DNA from 4 places in the Methylomonas sp. LWB genome. Region 1 is predicted to be linked to each of the others. Evidence: riboswitches for the same ligand, from Rfam matches in the RefSeq annotation. Region 1 holds a riboswitch; each other region holds the start of a gene.
The links. Region 1 has a riboswitch for cyclic di-GMP ahead of BJL95_RS01905 (VPLPA-CTERM sorting domain-containing protein). Riboswitches for the same ligand answer to the same signal wherever they lie in the genome.

Region 1 (3,114 bases):
TTCAAATACTCGATCGTGGCACTAGCGGTGTTACCATTGGCTTCGGCGATGATAGGGCTAACGCCGAACGCGGAACCGCCGGCGCTGCGTTTGTAGACCAAGATGTAAGGCTTGTTGGTCGGTACATTGCTGTTGGTGGTGGCGCGGGTGCACAAATAAGCGTTTTGGTCGGAACCGGTCAGGCTGTCTTTGTATTTCCAGATTTTTTTAGTAGTGTCGCAGACTTTATCGGCGGCCGGTACCGATGAATCGGTGATCAGTTTTTCGATAAAGTTGACCGCCGCGGAGGCGCCGGACAAATACAACACGTTGGTTTGGCTGGCGTCGATGATGGGCAAGTTGTTGCCGTCGACCGGAATCGGATCGTTGACGGTCGCGGCTTGCACACCTGATGCGGCCAACAAGGCGCTGATCGCGGTGCCTAATACTAAGTTTTTCATGGGTAGTTCCTCGAGTAAAAAATCGTCAAACCGGAGCGGCGCCAACGCCGCTCCGAATACCGCTTATGCGGCGGCGTATTTGCGGCGAGTCGCGCGCAACAAGCCCATCAGGCCGGCGCCGAACATCCAAACCGCGGCCGGCAGCGGCACATTGGCCGGGGCCGGACCGAAGCTCAGCAGATTGCCGGCCAGGGTCCATTTACCGGCGGCCAGCGTGTGAGGCTGAATGCCGTTGTAGTACCAGAAATCGCCGGAGGTACCGTAGGCGATATTGGCTTGGGCCAAGCTGACCGTGCCGAAGATACTGTTGAAGTCATTGTGTTGCCCGGTATTCGGGGTATCGGCGTCGTACACCAACGAACTCAGATTCGCGGCATAATCGTTTCCAGTAGCGCCGGGGTTATCGGCGACTTGTCCGCCATTGATCTGATTCGCATGGTTTTTGATCGCAGTACCAGGGACTGTGGATTGTTGCAAACTGTTGTATTTAGCAATCTCGGTCATGCCGGTGATCAACTGCTTGGAACCGAAACCGACGGCAACCGCGAACTTGGTTTGCGAAGCATCCATACCGCTGGCGAAGGTGTTCCAGTTGTCATTGAGGCTCAAATCGTAGCTCAGCGTATAGCTGTCGTTGGCGACGTTGGCGATCAAATCGCTCATCAGCACGCCCAAATCCAGCGTGAACGTCAAGGTTTGGCTTTTGTCGTATACCGACAAATAGGCCTCGACCGTAGCCGCGCTAGTATTGTTGATCGCCGCATTCGCCGCGCCGGTGGCAGCGAACATCGCCGCCGCCAACAAGGCTTTGTTTAAAGATTTCATAATGGTTTCCTTATGTTTAAGATTTAAAAAATACATAAGGTGACAGCCCAGCCGTCTTGGCTTGTCGGCTTCCTACCGCCCGCCGCCATCCCCGGCGACCGACCCAAGCCAAGACCTGAAACTTTCCGTCCCCGCCTCGCGGCGAGTTTGGCTTTTACACGCTTACCTGCTCACTAAACTTCTAACACCTCGAGTGGTGTCGCTATCCCCGCTACCATGTGTCCGTATTGCAACCTACTCCCTACCTTCTTCCTCTTGCCGCTCCCTTCGCTGGTCTTCCCTGTTCCCTGTAATTCCGCATCAACCAAGATCCCGCGGCTCCCTGCCATCTCAGTTGCGGCGAATTATTCCAAACAAATCAATAAGTTTCCGTTACAGCTCTGTTAAAGAATCGTGAAATGTATTACATGCGTGATACGCCGAAACATCGCCGAATGCCGCAGCACGTTGTTTTTCAAGGGCGAATCGTTGCCGCCACGGACCGCGTACCTAACAGGCTAAATTGGGCGCATCCGACATGGACTGTCGAATTTGGCGTGCGGCATCGGCCGCCCGCCCAACGATTGGAGGACTTAACATTGGCCGGAAACGAATATCGGCGAGAGGGCAACTGTACTAATCGTTAGACGCTGTCGCGGGGACCAAGCACTGATGGACTGACTTTGCCCGGCGTTGCAAACGCGCTAACCGTGGTTATCGGCGATTCGCGGCTAAACACTCGGTCGCCGCTAAAACGCCGCCTACCGGAGTTTCCCAAACGGGAAAACTATAGCTTGCAAAGTCAGGATGCCCGTGGCATTGGGAATGGCGTGTTTGTGCTTCCCCGCCGGAGCGGGACCTATTAACCCGGCTCTTAAATACCGTTCGCCCTGTCGAAGGGCACGCCGGTCCGGGCTTAGACCGGCTCAGCCCGAGAAACACCAGTGAGAAATAGGGCCGGATGTAGAGGGCATGCGGCGGCTGACGCCGAATTGCGAGAAATTGACCGAAACCGAGGTTACAGGGGGATCGATCGTTCGAAAAAGCCGGTGCTGGCGAGAACGCCGAAACCTGCCGGGACTAGCGCCCGACAAACCAGCGCTGTTGAATCGCGAACGCGACGTTCACCAAGCCGACCATGACCGGCACTTCGATCAGCGGCCCAATCACCGCCGCGAAAGCCGCGCCGCTGTCGATGCCGAACACTGCCACCGCCACCGCGATCGCCAATTCGAAGTTGTTGCTGGCGGCGGTAAAGGCCAACGTCGTGGTTTGGCCGTAGTCGGCGCCGATCAGTTTGCCCATCGCGAAACTGACCAGAAACATCGCGACGAAATAAATCAACAGCGGTAGCGCGATACGCAACACGTCCAGCGGCAATTGCACGATCAATTCGCCCTTCAACGAGAACATCGTCACGATCGTAAACAGTAACGCGATCAGCGTCAGCGGGCTGATTTTGGGTACGAAACTCTGCTGGTACCAATCCTTGCCCTTGGCTCTGACCAACAGCCAACGCGTCGCGAAACCGGCGATGAACGGAATCCCCAAATAAATAAACACGCTTTGGGCAATATCGGCGATCGTCACCGCCACCAAACTGCCCGGCAAACCGAACAGCGGCGGCAACACGGTGACGAACAACCAGGCATAAACCCCGAAAAACAGCACTTGAAACACACTGTTAAAGGCCACCAGCCCGGCGCAGTAGTCGTTATCGCCGCGCGCCAGTTCATTCCAGACGATCACCATCGCAATGCACCGGGCCAGGCCAATCAGGATCAAGCCGGTCATGTATTCCGGATAGTCGGCTAAAAATCCGACCGCCAAGCCGAACATCAACAGCGGACCGATCAGCCAGTTTTGCACC
Region 2 (3,114 bases), on a different contig from region 1:
ATCTACGTCGGCGAACAAACCAATTTCGATCCCGACGAAATTCGCTCGACCCTCGCCCTGCTTCAACCGTCGGAAGATGTAGCCTTCACCTTAAAGCGGCTTGGCGAGCGAATATTGAGCGTGTTTTTCACGCCGCAACGGCTAGCGTTAAAACGCATGATTGTTGCCGAATCCGGCAAGGGCCAAATCGGTCGTCTGTATTACGAACGCGGGCCGGGATTAGGCATGAAATATTTAGAGCAGTATTTTGGCGAAGTCATCGCGGCGGGTCGACTGCGCCCGGCCGATCCGAAGCTGGTGGCCGCGCATTTTCACGGTTTGCTGGAGTCGGAGATCTTCGAACCCTGGTTGCTGAATATCCTGCACGAACTGACGCCGGATTTGATCGAAGGCGTGGTCGAACGCGCCGTCGACGTTTTCATGAGAGCGTACGGCCCGGAGCGCGACCAAAATAACTAAGCATAGGGTCTCGGCGATTGGCACGGCCGCTTGTTGGTGGATGTAACGCGGGCGCTAAACATTCTTACGCTCCCAACCATAAATTCGCCTAGAGGCACTATCCGTCGGGCCGTCCGGCATTACCCGAGTCGTCTGGTTGTAGACCATTTTGGCGATATACGTCCTTTTGGATATAAACGCCTTGGCAATGGCGGCACGATCTTGCGTCGGGCGCCGTGGAAAGCCTCTCCGCTAACACCGCGCGAGACCCTTAAAATTTGGGTTAAGTTGGTTTGATTTGACAGGGTTGTGACATTTAGTTGAAGCAGGGGCCCATCAAATCAGAAATCTTCGAAAAGGTTTAAACGGAGGATAGCGCTAAAAAACAACCCCCTGGCCCAAATCCTGCTCAGGGGGAAGCATGGACGTGCTCTCGCAACGTTTACGCCGCTACTACAACAGTGGTCAATGTATGAATTTCAAGAACGATAGGAATAATTCTAATCTTGAATACCGCAAGCCTCATCGTGCGGCAATCTAGCGCTAAATCCACGCCGTATTCCATGAACGACTTAGGCGCTGATGCTGTTTTTGCGGCGGTTGATACCGAACAAACTCAACAAAGCGGTGCCAAACAACCATGCCGCGGCTGGCAGAGGTACCGCCGCGACCGGCGCGATGCTCAGATGACCTATAGTCGTGCTGAGTTTTGCTCCGGTAGCACCCAAAAAGCCCGAGTAGGAAAAGCCACCCGCTTGATGGGCCGGATCCGGCAAGAACTGCAGGTCGCCGTCAAGCATACCGGTCGTCGCCAGATTATCGACGACGTTTACCAGTTGGAATAAGGTGTTGTCCGGAAAGCCGGGTGAGTGGTCCACTAGGTTCCACGTACCGCCGATTTTTTGCAACGTCCAATCCTCGGACGACAGATAGGTTGACAGCGAAGGAGCGGTAAACCGGAAGGCGCCGCTAAGGCCGATAACCCCGACCGAGGAATTGCTGGTATCCATCGTCGTCGCCTGAATGGTGCCGGCGGTACCGAAACCACCGATGACGATCGTCGTCGTATTGGTGTTAATCGGTGCCTCGAAAGCACCGGTAAAGCCGCTAATCGCGGTTCCGCCGGCGAGAGAGCCGCTTATCATCGTGTTATTAAAGGACGAATCGAAAAAAGTCGTCGGAGCCCATCCTGAAGCGAGAAACGCCGAGTTCCAAACACCGTTTAGCGAGATGGTCGCTGTTCCTGAGACTAGGGCCGCGCTAGCGGTTTGCGGGGCCAGAGTCGCGGCGGCCAACATCATAGCCAATCCCGCGAGTTTAGTTTTGCGTATTGCGTTAATTTCCAAATTCATTTAATTACCTTGTTTCAAAAAAGAAGGGTTGAATGGATAAACTTCTCAACTGTGTGTGCGTCACTTGCTTTAACCCTCTTCAAGGCAAAAGCAGTCTTTCCCGGCATCCCTACCCGTGACACAGCAACCCGGCTATCTTGCCTACAAGACCCGTGGCTTTCCGGCCCTGCCTCGCGACAGGTTTGGCTAGCGCTCAAAATAGAGCACTTACTGGAAAGCAATAAAAAGACCAAAGAACAATCACTATAAATTTCATATACTTATTAAAAACCAAAAACCCCTGTTAATTCATTCGACCGTCGGCTCTACGGGATTTGACACAGTTCTAATTAATTGTTGCGGCATATGCCATAGTCCAAGCTGATTATCGATGAGCCTCAACAACTTAGAAGCCTCCGATAAGTCCGATGAAAGTATTAGTCCGACTGCAGGATCCTGACATTAAGAAGAACCCGATCCAATTTCAAAAAGGCTTCGATTTGATGGATTTTCTGAAGCTGTAAACTACCGATGCCCAGTACGCCGAAACCCTATTTCAGGCACGATGACCGCCGGTTTTCAATACCCAAGTTATGGTGGTTTGTAGTGGTCAAGACCCGCAAACTTTGTCAATGTACGGCCTGTCATCACCCAGCGCCACTGACCAACAGGGACGCTGTTTGAAGGTACCAAACGGCCTCTGACGGTGTGGCTTCTGGCGATCCAAGCCCAAAGATTCGCCGTGCCATCTAGCCGAGTGTTGGCATCGATTCAACCACCTATTCGATCTGCAAAGACTATGATGATCAGGTTTTTTTATCGCGGAGGCCAATACTCCGCCATGGCAGTCAGGGCGTTTGTTCAAATTGACCGAGGCTTATGAGTAATCAGAACGATATATATAGGACAATTACCATTGGCTCCTTGAACCGTACTGGTCATGGCCAGCTTCAAACCGACGGCGTTAAAAACGGAATTCACCTCGTATTCCTCGTTGGCCTTGGTGGGACATGCCTGGACATCATCAACATCAAAGCGGTGGTCGATGGGCGGATAAGCGCGACGAACGCGACGCGATCAAAGCACTCGCCTTCCCTGCCGATCTGCGGTTCCCGATTAGCGGCCAAATAGCTAGAACATGCGACGGTGAACCGAAATGCCGGGGTTTTTGAGGAAAATTCGACAGTAGACCGCGCAAAATAATGAGCTCACGGCCCGGACGACCGATAAAAAGCGCTTATGCGCAATCGGTGGCGTTTAGACGACTGGGAGCACGAATTCCGGTTAAATTTTTACTAGACGCTTATAAACATATTCAATTTCCTTGAGCTCTCGTATACCTATA
Region 3 (3,114 bases), on a different contig from region 1:
ATCGACTACCCGGAACTGGATAAGGCGTTAGCCAAACTGCAGCATCATCAACTGGATATGGTGGTGCAAGGGGGGGCGGAAAACGGCTATTGGATAAACGACAGTTCCGGGCAGGGCTATCTGCTGGAAAAAGTCCTGCTGGCTGGCGATCGAGCCGCCACCTGGAAAAAGCAAGTGGTTTCCGGGCGGCGGGTGCGCTACCTCGATTGGGTTTTGCCCGGCATTTTAGCCATCAACATCATGCACGGCAGTTTGTTCGGCGTCGGCTTTACCATCGTCAGGTATCGCAAAAGCGGCGTGCTTAAACGCTTGAAAGCCTCGCCGGTCAACGCTTTTGAGTTCCTGTCGGCACAAGTCGTCAGCCGGCTGGGGCTGTTGATGCTGGCGGTCGTGCTGCAATTTGTCGCGATGAACGTCTTGTTCGACTTTTTAGTGCAGGGGGCTTATGCCTTGTTGGCGCTGATAGCGGTACTCGGTTCGGTAACTTTGATCAGTCTCGGCTTATTGATGGCGAGCCGGACCGGTAGCGAGGAGTTGGCGTTGGGCATCCTGAATTTGCTGACCTTGCCGATGATACTGCTGTCCGGGGTCTGGTTTTCGCTGGAAGGCGCACCCGCGCTGTTGCAGAACCTGACGCTGATTTTCCCGCTAACCCACGTGCTGCAAGCCGCGCGCGCGGTGATGATCGACGGCGCCGGATTGGCCGAGATAGCGCCGGCATTGATTACCCTGTCGATGATGACGCTGTTGTTTTTAACGACCGCCGCGCTGCGGTTTAAATGGGTGGAAGATTGAGGGTCGGTCAATCCATGGAGGTCCGTGCGACTCACCGGGAGCTGGCGCATTCCGCCCGTTGATTCGACGCGGCTTAGGTTTCGAGATACGTGGAGTTGTCACAAATACCGGCAAATCGTTTGAATAGGTGATTTCACGCAGTTGCTGAGGCAAATCACGTGGTTTGGGTTTGTTTGGCCGTCGGTAAAAATGTTAGTCGTTGTAAAACAATGGCTTTTTTGTTGGCCTGGTCTTTGCTGTTAGATCAGCAACTCGGGAAATGACGATAGGTTTATGTCGGCGGGTTTGCGTTTCGCGGCGCTCTCTCTAAGCCAGTATCGTTGGGTTTCGAGCCTTGGCGGCTGCCGAATGACGGCATCTTGCGCCGTTCGGAAAAGCCGCCGGAAATCTAGGAAAACCTCGCTCAAGGATTCGGGCGATGCCGCACGGAAGCGGCAATTTCGCCACATCCGCCGCGAGGCGGAGCCGGAAAGCCACGGGTCTTGGAATAAGACGGCCGGGTTGCCTTCGAACTTTGGGCTCTGCAATGGGATGTGACGCGCTTCCATCCGTATCGGGACCTGGATTTTGCCCATTAAATCAATCTTAGATCGTTTTGTAAGGAAAACAATGAACCTATTAAACAAACACAGTTTGAAAGCGGCCTATGCCGGCGTTCTGGCAATCAGCGTATTCGGCGGCGGTCTGTTAACGGCAGGCGATGCCAACGCGGCCCTCGTTAGCGGCGTCGCGAATATGACCATCGACAATTCCGCATTTACCTCGGCCGTTGGCGGTTCCGAAGGTTGGTATATCGCCAATTTTTGGGACGAGACTTATAACGCAACGCCGATCGATCTGGACACGACCGGCGGTGTTGCTCTCAGTCAGACCGAGACCTTCAGCGTTTCGTTGCCGGTGAACGCCAATGGCACCACCATCAGCTACGGCGCGAGAAAGCAGGAGGCCACGACGATGGATGCCAGCAACACAGCGGCAGGCCAAATCGGCTTGAGCGGTGCATTTCGGATGGAACCCGCCGGTGGCGGCTCCTACCTGAACCCCGGTGATTTTTACCTGAAAAAAGCCAGTGGGACGTGGAATATCTTTACCTACAGCGCCGGTTTTAGTAGCCCCGCGCAAGATCCAGCCTTGTTCCGCTTGGTGAATGCCACCGAGTCGGTCAACGGTAATGGCGAATTATCGCTAAGCGGCGATTTGTATCTTTCCACTTTGGGTTACTCCTGGAATTTGCTGTTTAACGGCAGCACATCGGTCAAAGTGGGTACCTTCAATCTGGCGCCCGCCGCAGTGCCGCTGCCGGCCGGCGTGTGGTTGTTCGGGAGCGGATTGGTCGGCCTGTTAGGCGCCTCCAGAGGTAAATCGGGCTTATCCGCCTAAGCCTTACCAGACCGCTCACCCTTCCGTCGCAAAAGGCTGCGGGGCGCTTTGCTTTCCGTTAACGGTCGGGGGGTAGAGCCCGAACTTGGCCGGTAAGCGACTTATTAGAAACCCAATTTTTTTCAAGGAATACGCATGAAATTTCTATACCTGATCGTGCTGTCGTTAACCCTTGCCGCGACATCCGCGCACGGCGCTACCGTATCCGGCGGTTCGCTGATTATCAATATCGATCGAGACGCTTTCGAGAACGGTATCGATCTAGATAGGACCGCTGCGCCATCCATATACGTCGAGGAATACTACGACGCTTCGCTGGCCTCAAAAACCTTTGAAGAGTTGCGCGATTACAATACGCCCGTCGATCTGACCGATTACGCGGCGAACGAAATTCCGGCCACCGGATTGAAATTTACCGTCAATGGCGCGCATGTGGCTGACAACCCGTTAGGCCGGCACAATAGCGCCACTACCTTCACGTTCGACCCTAACGACATTACCGGCACTGCGTCGGGCTCTATCGGACTGGCCGGCGGCCTGCGTTATCGAGTGGATGTCGCGCCACCCACTAACCGGGTATTAATGGGCGACATGACGCTGACCTATAATCCCGCGGAAGCGCTAAAAACGCCGGAAAGTTCGGATTGGGTCATTTACAACACCCTCGGCTTTAAAGCGGTGGCTTTCGAGTTGTTTAACGTGGTTTCCGAGATCAACGGAAACGTGCTGTCTTTGAGCGGCGAGTTGGGTTACGGTTGGGGATTCGATCATCTTGGGGCCGGTCCGGCCCGCAATGCTAATGCGCGCATCGGTACCTTCAGCTTTCAAACCTCCGTGGTCCCGCTGCCGGCCGCCGTCTGGATGTTTATGACCGGCTTAATCGGCATGGGCGTGAGCGGTTTTCGCAACCGATCCGCTTGATCGGGATATCAGTTAACA
Region 4 (3,114 bases), on a different contig from region 1:
TACCGAATTCCGGCAATAAATAGAAAGCCAGCAACAGAGTGCCGATCACGCTGCCGACGGTGCTGACCGCATACACCGAACCGACTGCCCGGCCTACACCCCGCAAGTCGCGAGTGGCCATTTTGATCACATAGGGACCAACCATCGCCAACGAAGTCAGCGGCAACGTAAACAATAACAACGCACTGACAAACGCGCCGCCGCGTATTCCCAGCGGATTAGTCCACGTCATTACCGGACCGCCGAGAAACGGAATCAGCGCCGTTGTTACCGAAGCCAGCGCCAAAATATGCGCCAGCCGCAAGGCCGGATAACGATCCGACAAATAACCGCCCAGGTAATACCCGATCGCCAACGCAATCATCGTTACCGAAATCAGCGCGGTCCAAACGTATAAACTGACCCCATAAAACGGCGCGATAATTCGCGTACCCAGTAGTTCCAATATCATCACCGCGCCGCCGCTAATCGTCACCAGGGCAAACAACGCGGCGGCGCTCAATGCGCCGCTCCGCGCTTTAGAATCGGTTAAACCGTTTTCAGACATGACTGACCAAACTTTGAGTAAGAAGTAAAAACCTATTGATCGCCGCGAACTTCCTAACAAGTACTCGATCGGTAATCGGGCCGGGCATTATAAGCGCGAAAAACCAAATCGTCCGTTGCCGGCATCGAATCGACAGTATGCCGGCGACTAAAGAAAAACGCCTCGGCCATCGAATATCATTTAAAGCGGCATCCTTAAGCGTCACAAACCGGCCCGATGGCATCAAAACAAAAACGAGCGCTTGCCCCAATCCCTGGGGCGAGCGCTCGCGAATGGTTGGCATCCCGCCAATGCGTTATCGAAGCAAGCCGATAACCTTCCTTGAATTAAGCGCTACGCGCGCGGCGTTTCATGCCCAGGAAACCCATCAATGCGCTACCGAACAACCAAACCGCACCAGGAACCGGAACGGTGGTTACGCTGAAGTTGCTGATAGTCAAACCGCGGGCCAAACGGTCGGCTGTGTAGGCTGCCGCGTACTGGCTACCGGCGGTGGCGCCGCCGTTGACGATGTCGTTGAACAACTGGGTGTAATCCGCGACATTGGCGCCGCCGATTGCCAGGGTATAGACGCCGGCGTGCAAAAAGCCATTCCAAGACACGCTGTTATCCACCGTACCGTCGGCCGCTAAAACGCCAGTAGTTCCGCCTGATGAGTTGGTGAAGCTGGAACCCGCCGCGGCGTCCGCACCCGATTTGCCGGTATAGGTAATCGTTGCGATCTTAGCAGTATCTAAATTACCCAAATAGTTCGGGCCATGGGTATCGGTCGCGCCGGCAGTGCCATTGTTGCCTGTGGTAATACTGCCGTTGGTATCGAACACGCCCCACAAACCGGTAGGGTTAGCGGCTGTGCCGGCCGCCGCGCCACCGCGAACGTCATTGACACCCGCGAACGGCGACCAAGAAGCAAAATCAGGCGCTCCCGCCAAATATGCAGCGGTATCGGGATCAGCCGCGGTTGAAGCGACATCGCCCACGCCGTCGTGCGAGGAGGCTGGAACCACGCCGTTGTACAACGAGAAGCCTGGGTTCAATGTGCTTGCACCATTGGCATTGGTTGTACCGGTAATGGTGAAGCTAACATTCGCGTCTTTTTCCAGAATGAAATAACGGAAGCGGATGTCGTGAGTATTACCCAAGGAATCCGGGTTCAAACCGGCCAGATAACCGCCGTTGCTGGATACGGTGGGTGTAAAGTTTGCCGCAGCTCCATAGGTACTTGTCGCGCCTTGGGTGTTACCTGTCAACGGATCGTAAGTGCCCGCGCCCCAATATAACGCGCTGCCGTAGCCTACGTGCGCCATTGCTTGTCCGGACATTAATGCCATACCGCCAACCAACGTTAAAACCGAAGCTTTTAAAGTCATTTTTTTCATAGTTATTTTTACCGTAATAATTATTATCCCTCTGACAGACATTGAATTCGCAGTGAACCCCAAATCCGCCCCTTACATCGATTGCAACCCGGCCGTCCCTTCCCCCTAAGAGGACCCGTGGCTTTCCGGCTTCGCCTCGCGGCGAATGTGGCGAACCATCCCTGGCAAAACGTCCTGTTTTCTCCTCATTTCCCAAAACGAAAGTCAACCTTTGGCGCTATTGCGTTTCCTTGCCGTTGCCGTCAAACCCGCCAAGACCGGAGCGAACAACCATACTGCCGCCGGCAAAGGCACCGCCGTCACGCTTAAGGAAATCTGGCCGTCCAAACCCTCCAGCGCGGTTGCAGCGTCATAAACCGTTCCGCCGCCGGCCGCGATCGTATAATCGCCGGCGCCCAACAGATAATTCACCAGCGACACCGAATTGCCTCCCGCAGGACCAACGTGAGTCAGATATTGAATTACCCCCCATTCACCGCTGTTATTGGCCATGCTCCAGGAATCCAAAGCATCGAACTGGCCGCGATATTCGACGTGTTCAGTATCGCGAAACGGTGACAGCACCCCGTTATCCACCGGCGAAGCCAGCTTGACGACATGCGGCGTTGGCGTGGAGACCAATACTTTAGGATTCAACGGATCTACCGTCGTATCGTCGTGCGCTTCAGCCGCGAACAGCCCCGAATACAAGCTAAATGCCGGGTTCAACGCATCTGTTCCACTAATATCGCTAAAAGTGATCGTCACTAACGAAGATTGGTCCAGATGAAATTTGAAAAATGTCCCACCCGCCAGCGAGTGACTATCGCCCAACGCAGCCTCGGTACCGTTATGCCAACCGAAATTGGTAAACGTTCCGCCGTTGACGCCACCCGGCGACGAAATCGGATCGCTTAAATCCGCGTAATCGACATGCGCCAGCGCCTGTCCGGACAAACCGCACAGTGACACGACAGCTAGCGCCGCCCAATTAAACTTATTCATATTCAACATAAATCCCCCAAGTAAAAAGCTCCAAGGTCCGCGACTGTGGAAACCGACTTTCATCAAACGCCCGACGACACCCTAGCCAATCCGAAAATCTTTTCTATACTTCGTCGGCTAAGCTAGGCCATGTTACAGCAAATCGCATGCCATGAATTTTTCCCGCACAAAGCTTAGAAGACGCGCGGGCAAATTAATTAAACT

Region 2: linked by a shared signal. The riboswitch ahead of BJL95_RS16750 (hypothetical protein) and the one ahead of BJL95_RS01905 (VPLPA-CTERM sorting domain-containing protein) in region 1 are both predicted to bind cyclic di-GMP.
Region 3: linked by a shared signal. The riboswitch ahead of BJL95_RS02320 (hypothetical protein) and the one ahead of BJL95_RS01905 (VPLPA-CTERM sorting domain-containing protein) in region 1 are both predicted to bind cyclic di-GMP.
Region 4: linked by a shared signal. The riboswitch ahead of BJL95_RS23045 (hypothetical protein) and the one ahead of BJL95_RS01905 (VPLPA-CTERM sorting domain-containing protein) in region 1 are both predicted to bind cyclic di-GMP.

Annotation. Positions count from the first base shown of each region.
Region 1 is NZ_MKMC01000004.1:67,306-70,419, reverse strand. Features, by position in the region: gene BJL95_RS01910 (hypothetical protein) at 1-440, opposite strand, end outside; gene BJL95_RS01905 (VPLPA-CTERM sorting domain-containing protein) at 504-1,265, opposite strand; cyclic di-GMP riboswitch class I at 1,304-1,427, opposite strand; gene arsB (ACR3 family arsenite efflux transporter) at 2,325-3,114, opposite strand, start outside.
Region 2 is NZ_MKMC01000045.1:97,179-100,292, forward strand. Features, by position in the region: gene BJL95_RS16745 (TetR/AcrR family transcriptional regulator) at 1-459, shown strand, start outside; gene BJL95_RS16750 (hypothetical protein) at 1,011-1,790, opposite strand; cyclic di-GMP riboswitch class I at 1,910-1,987, opposite strand.
Region 3 is NZ_MKMC01000005.1:26,181-29,294, reverse strand. Features, by position in the region: gene BJL95_RS02325 (ABC transporter permease) at 1-795, shown strand, start outside; cyclic di-GMP riboswitch class I at 1,228-1,304, shown strand; gene BJL95_RS02320 (hypothetical protein) at 1,405-2,175, shown strand; gene BJL95_RS02315 (VPLPA-CTERM sorting domain-containing protein) at 2,311-3,096, shown strand.
Region 4 is NZ_MKMC01000100.1:83,800-86,913, forward strand. Features, by position in the region: gene BJL95_RS23040 (fused MFS/spermidine synthase) at 1-502, opposite strand, end outside; gene BJL95_RS23045 (hypothetical protein) at 874-1,854, opposite strand; cyclic di-GMP riboswitch class I at 2,006-2,088, opposite strand; gene BJL95_RS23050 (hypothetical protein) at 2,131-2,910, opposite strand.